Regions from separate parts of the Escherichia fergusonii ATCC 35469 genome, predicted to be linked through region 1. Evidence: predicted binding sites of a transcription regulator. Region 1 holds the regulator's gene; the other holds the start of a gene.
What was found. The regulator sigma-54, encoded in region 1, starts transcription at its own class of promoters, with help from an activator protein. The targets are predictions, from matches to a motif close to GTTGGCACANNTTTCGCTNT.

Region 1 (3,424 bases):
CAGTATTCCGGCCCTCGCCGTAACTGGTGACACTGAACAGCCGATTCATATTGAATCTGATCAGCAGTCTCTGGATATGCAGGGAAACGTCGTGACCTTCACCGGTAATGTCGTCGTGACCCAGGGCACCATTAAGATCAATGCCGATAAAGTGGTCGTCACCCGTCCGGGTGGTGAACAAGGTAAGGAAGTGATCGACGGTTACGGTAACCCGGCCACCTTCTATCAAATGCAGGATAACGGTAAACCGGTCGAAGGTCATGCCTCCAAGATGCACTACGAACTGGCGAAAGATTTCGTCGTGCTCACTGGTAATGCTTATCTACAACAAGTCGATAGCAACATTAAAGGCGACAAGATCACTTACCTGGTGAAAGAACAGAAAATGCAGGCCTTCAGCGATAAAGGCAAACGCGTAACCACCGTTCTGGTGCCATCGCAATTGCAGGATAAAAACAATAAAGGCCAGGCCCCGGCGCAGAAAAAGGGTAATTAATTCGTTATGGCAACATTAACTGCAAAAAACCTGGCAAAAGCGTACAAAGGTCGCCGCGTCGTAGAAGACGTCAGCCTGACCGTAAACTCTGGTGAAATTGTCGGTTTGCTCGGCCCAAACGGTGCCGGTAAGACCACGACTTTCTATATGGTTGTCGGTATTGTGCCGCGCGATGCGGGTAATATTATTATTGACGACGAAGATATTAGTCTGCTGCCGCTCCATGCGCGCGCGCGTCGTGGCATTGGCTATTTACCGCAGGAAGCCTCTATTTTCCGTCGTCTTAGCGTTTACGATAACCTAATGGCTGTACTGCAAATTCGTGATGATCTGACCAATGAGCAACGTGAAGATCGCGCCAACGAATTGATGGAAGAGTTCCATATAGAACATCTGCGCGACAGCATGGGGCAGTCACTCTCCGGGGGCGAGCGCCGCCGCGTGGAGATTGCCCGTGCACTGGCTGCCAATCCCAAATTCATTCTGCTTGACGAACCTTTTGCCGGTGTTGACCCGATCTCTGTTATCGATATCAAACGCATTATTGAACACTTGCGAGATAGTGGTCTGGGTGTGCTTATTACCGACCACAACGTGCGTGAAACGCTGGCTGTATGTGAACGCGCATATATCGTCAGTCAGGGGCATTTGATCGCCCACGGCACACCAACAGAAATCTTACACGACGAGCACGTTAAGCGTGTATACCTTGGGGAAGACTTCAGACTCTGATAGGGTAGAGAATTGCGACGTTTTAGCAGGAGAGTACGATTCTGAACATGAAGCAAGGTTTGCAACTCAGGCTTAGCCAACAACTGGCGATGACGCCTCAGTTACAACAGGCGATTCGTCTGTTGCAATTGTCGACGCTGGAACTCCAGCAAGAACTTCAGCAGGCGCTGGAAAGTAACCCCCTGCTCGAGCAAACCGACCTTCACGAAGAAGTTGATACTCAGCAGCCCCAGGATAGCGAAGCACTGGACACCGCTGACGCACTCGAACAAAAAGAGATGCCAGAGGAGCTGCCACTCGACGCCAGTTGGGATGAAATCTATACCGCAGGTACGCCATCGGGCACCAGTGGTGATTACATCGATGACGAACTCCCGGTCTATCAGGGTGAGACAACCCAGACATTGCAAGATTACCTGATGTGGCAGGTTGAGCTGACGCCCTTTTCCGATACCGATCGAGCTATTGCGACTTCAATCGTTGATGCTGTTGATGAAACCGGCTATCTCACTGTCTCGCTGGAAGATATTCTCGAAAGCATGGGTGATGAAGAGATCGACATCGAAGAGATCGAAGCCGTTCTCAAACGAATCCAACGTTTTGATCCTGTCGGTGTCGCAGCAAAAGATCTGCGTGACTGTTTGCTGATCCAACTTTCCCAGTTTGACAAATCAACCCCCTGGCTGGATGAAGCCCGATTAATCATCAGCGATCACCTGGATCTACTGGCAAATCATGACTTTCGCAGCTTGATGCGTGTTACGCGGCTGAAAGAAGATGTGCTGAAAGAAGCGGTTAATTTGATCCAGTCTCTGGATCCCCGTCCCGGTCAGTCGATCCAGACGGGAGAGCCAGAATATGTGATCCCGGATGTGCTGGTGCGTAAACATAACGGTCACTGGACAGTGGAGCTCAACAGCGACAGTATTCCTCGTCTGCAAATTAACCAACAATATGCAGCAATGTGTAATGGTGCACGTAATGACGCCGACAGCCAATTTATTCGCAGCAACTTACAGGATGCGAAATGGCTTATAAAGAGTCTGGAAAGCCGTAACGACACATTACTGCGCGTCAGCCGCTGCATCGTAGAACAACAGCAAGCCTTCTTTGAGCAAGGCGAAGAATTTATGAAACCGATGGTGCTGGCAGATATCGCCGAGGCCGTCGAAATGCACGAATCGACGATTTCCCGTGTGACCACGCAGAAATATCTGCACAGTCCACGAGGCATTTTTGAACTGAAGTATTTCTTTTCCAGCCATGTTAATACCGAAGGCGGAGGCGAAGCCTCATCAACGGCGATTCGGGCGCTGGTGAAGAAACTGATAGCGGCAGAAAATCCCGCGAAACCTCTGAGTGACAGCAAGTTAGCAACTATGCTTTCTGAACAGGGTATCATGGTGGCGCGCCGCACCGTTGCGAAGTACCGAGAGTCTTTATCCATTCCGCCGTCAAATCAGCGTAAACAACTGGTTTGACTCAACCGATAAGGAAGACACTATGCAGCTAAACATCACTGGAAATAACGTCGAAATTACCGATGCTCTGCGCGACTTTGTCACCACCAAATTCGCAAAACTGGAACAATATTTTGACCGGATCAATCAGGTTTATATTGTGCTGAAGGTGGAGAAAGTTACCCATACCTCGGATGCGACACTGCATGTAAACGGTGGAGAAATTCATGCCAGTGCGGAAGGTCAGGATATGTACGCCGCCATTGATGGCTTAATTGATAAACTGGCAAGACAACTGACTAAGCATAAAGATAAACTGAAACAACACTAATCGTCCGGGCAGTTAACGGGTGCAGGAGGGCCTGTTGTGTAACGCAACGGGCCGTTTGTACAGTTAGCGCTCCGAACCTGATCCCAGATAACTTAACGGGCAGGTTCTTAGGTGAAATTATGATAAATAACGATACGACCCTACAACTCAGTAGTGTACTTAACCAGGAATGTACGCGCAGTGGTGTTCACTGCCAAAGTAAAAAACGTGCGCTGGAGATCATCAGTGAACTGGCGGCAAAACAATTAAGCCTGCCACCACAAGTGGTCTTTGAAGCCATACTGACACGAGAAAAAATGGGGAGTACCGGGATCGGCAATGGTATCGCCATCCCTCATGGCAAGCTGGAAGAAGATACGCTTCGTGCCGTTGGAGTGTTTGTGCAACTGGAAACACCTATTGCTT
Region 2 (3,424 bases), 630 kb from region 1:
CCGAAGACATCGCAGGGATCATCCACCCGCAGCAAGCGTTTGAGCATGGTAACGCCCCACAAGCCCGCCAGACCAGCGACTACGCCGATAATCAACGCGCCGCCAACACCAATGTAGCCACAGGCTGGCGTCACGCCGACCAGACCGGCAATCGCGCCAGAACACGCTCCCAGCAGTGAAGGCTTACCGCGCAGCGCCCATTCACCGAAGATCCAGCCAAGAATTGCCGCCGCCGTTGCGACCACAGTATTCACAAATGCCAGTGCTGCAATTTCATTCGCCGTGCCCGCTGACCCGGCGTTAAAGCCAAACCAACCGATATAGAGAATGGCAGTACCGGTAAAGACCATCGGCAGGTTGTGCGGTTTAAACGCCTCTTTGCCGAAGCCCACGCGTTTGCCAATCAGATATGCGCCCACCAGACCTGCAATTGCGGCGTTAATGTGCACCACCGTGCCACCCGCAAAATCCAGCGCACCGTGAGAAGCCAGCAAACCACCGCCCCAGACCATATGCGCAATCGGAATGTAAGAGAGCGTCAGCCACACCACCACGAAAATCAACACAGCTGAGAAGCGGATCCGTTCCGCCAGCGCTCCAACTATCAAGCCGACGGTAATGCAGGCAAACGATCCCTGAAACGCCACGTGGATATACTGATAAATGCTGCCCATCACCGCCGTCAGTTCGATGTTTTTCAGCATCAACCAGTTAATGTTACCGAAGAAGTTGTTGCCCTCACCAAACGCCAGCGAATAGCCGTAAACCACCCAGAGAATGCAGACCAGAGCAAACGTCACCGTCACCTGCGTCAGCATCGACAGCACGTTTTTGCCGCGAATTAACCCACCGTAAAACAGGGCAATCCCCGGAATAGTCATAAACAGCACCAGCGCAGTACAAATCATCATAAACGCATTGTCAGCTTTATCGGCCACCGCAGGTGCAGCCATTACCAGTCCCGGCAGCATCGCCAGTGAAGCAAGCCCAGTTTTTATCGTCGCTATCTTCATTTTTCGTTCCTGTTGCTGTGTGCCAGAGATTACAGCGCCGCTTCGTCGGCTTCGCCGGTACGAATACGAATGACGCGTTGCAATTCAGCGACGAAGATTTTGCCGTCGCCAATTTTTCCGGTGTAAGCCGCTTTGCTGACGATATCGATCACTTCATCGAGTTGGTCATCAGCAATCGCCACATCAATTTTTACTTTTGGCAGAAAGTTGACGCTGTATTCCGCCCCCCGGTACAGCTCGGCATGCCCTTTCTGACGCCCGAAACCTTTCACTTCGGTGACGGTCAGGCCCTGAATACCAATGGAAGATAACGCTTCACGAACGTCTTCCAGCTTGAATGGTTTGATTATCACGGTCACCAGCTTCATAGATCCCCTCCGGTCAGAATTCGGTAATGGTTCTGCTACACGAATAAGGTATTGCAAGCGGTGTGCCAGAAATGAAAAACGAGAAAGAGAGCAGGAAGTTAAGAAGATTGAAAACAAAAACGCACTATGACAGTGCACAGTGCGTTACATTTTTGCACCAACGATGAAATATTGCGCTATTCAGGCGCTCAATGACTCCTCTTCACGCACGCTGGCTGCCAGCTCTTCGCCCGCAAGTTGCAGTTGATACATCTGCCAGTAGCGCCCCTGGGCGGCCAGCAGTTGCTGGTGAGTCCCCTGTTCCACAGCCTGACCACGATGAAGCACCAGAATGGTGTCGGCATCGACAATGGTCGATAAGCGGTGAGCAATCACCACAAGCGTAGTGTGTTCACGCACCGCCGCCAGTGCGTGTTGAATCGCCTGTTCAGTACCGGAGTCAATGCTGGCGGTTGCCTCATCAAGGATCAGGATTTGCGGCGTCTCCACCAGCACGCGCGCCAGTGCCAGCAGTTGCTTTTGCCCAACCGAGAGATTATTCCCCTGCTCGCCCAGCGGCGTATAAATACCATCACTCATGCTGCGCGCCAGCTCCGCCAGTTGCACGGTTTCCAGCGCCTGCCAGACACGTTCTTCGGAGATATCACGTCCCAGCGTCACGTTGGCGAGGAAGGTATCCGCCAGTACCACCGGATCTTGTTGCACCATCGCCACGCCCTGGCGCAGCACGCTGTGACTTAGCGAACTTAATGGACGACCATCAAGGCGAATCTCACCTTCCGTTAGCGGGTAATAGCCCATCAATAAACTGGCGAGGGTACTTTTTCCACTGCCGGTATGCCCCACTAGCGCCACAAAGTTACGCGAAGGCACAGAGAGATTAATATTCTTCAGCACCAGATTGTTATCGCGATAAGCAAATGACACGTTATCGACTTCAATGGTGCCGCTCTGCAACGGGCGATCATCATTGCCATATTGCTGGCGCGGCCCGTCCATCAACTCAAACACGCGCTCACCAGCAACAACAGCCTGTTGCAGCATCGCCTGTTGCGTGGTCAGTTCGATTAAGGGTTCGTTAAGCCGCCCAAGATAGCTGATAAACGCATACAGTACGCCCACTTCAATGGTACCGCTGGCGGAGAAGCCAAACAGCATCAACAAGCCACAAAGAATGAGCGATGAAAACAGACTCAGCAGCGGACGCAGCAGAAAACCGTCGAGGCGCAGGGTTTGCATCCTCGCCATATAGTGTGAACGACTGGCCTCACCCATACGTTCGCCAAATCGCGCCTGCTGACGGAACTGCTGGATGACGCTCATGCCATTGATGATTTCGTTAAAGCCGTCGTTGATATCTGCCAGATAGGCGCGCACACGACGGACAATCGGCGTGCTGTAACGCTGGTATATCACCATTACCACCAGCACCACCGGGAAAATCATTATCGCTACCAGCGCCATTCGCCAGTCGAGGCTGAACATTGCCACCAGCATCGCACCCACCAGGGCGGCGCTACGCAGGACCGTTGCCACTACGGTAACGTAGAGGTCGCGGATCACTTCAGTATCATTGGTAACGCGGGAAATCACCTGCCCGACAGGCTGGGTATCAAACTCGCTTAATGGCTGGCGCAACGCGGCATCCATCACATCCGTGCGCAACTGTTGTACCACGCCAACCGCCGCCCGATTAAACAGCAGCGACTGCGTGTAATGTAGCCCGGCGGCAAACAGTTGTAGCCCAACATACGCCGCAGCCAGCCCTGCAACCACTTTCAACGGTAGGTTATTTTTCGCCACCATATTGTCGATAAAATAGCTGATAAGCAGCGGCCCACTGACTTCCGCCGCCGCCGCAACCCACATCATCAGGACCGCAATCCCCAACGGTTTACGCCACGGCGAACCGTACGCTAACAGGCGCTTGAGAGTCGGCCACAGTTGGCTAAAACTACGCATCGATGGCCTCCTCGCGAATTTCCGGAGCGTCGTCGAGCGCCGCCTCCAGTTGTTGATAGCGATACATATCGCGATACCAGC

Region 2: a site for sigma-54 is predicted at 1,432-1,451, ahead of glnK (P-II family nitrogen regulator). Genes of this name have one in related genera too.

What each region holds. Positions count from the first base shown of each region.
Region 1 is NC_011740.1:3,262,866-3,266,289, forward strand. Features, by position in the region: gene lptA (lipopolysaccharide ABC transporter substrate-binding protein LptA) at 1-496, shown strand, start outside; gene lptB (LPS export ABC transporter ATP-binding protein) at 503-1,228, shown strand; gene rpoN (RNA polymerase factor sigma-54) at 1,276-2,709, shown strand; gene hpf (ribosome hibernation promoting factor) at 2,732-3,019, shown strand; gene ptsN (PTS IIA-like nitrogen regulatory protein PtsN) at 3,139-3,424, shown strand, end outside.
Region 2 is NC_011740.1:2,631,529-2,634,952, forward strand. Features, by position in the region: gene amtB (ammonium transporter AmtB) at 1-1,013, opposite strand, end outside; gene glnK (P-II family nitrogen regulator) at 1,043-1,381, opposite strand; gene EFER_RS12940 (SmdB family multidrug efflux ABC transporter permease/ATP-binding protein) at 1,562-3,343, opposite strand; gene EFER_RS12945 (SmdA family multidrug ABC transporter permease/ATP-binding protein) at 3,336-3,424, opposite strand, start outside.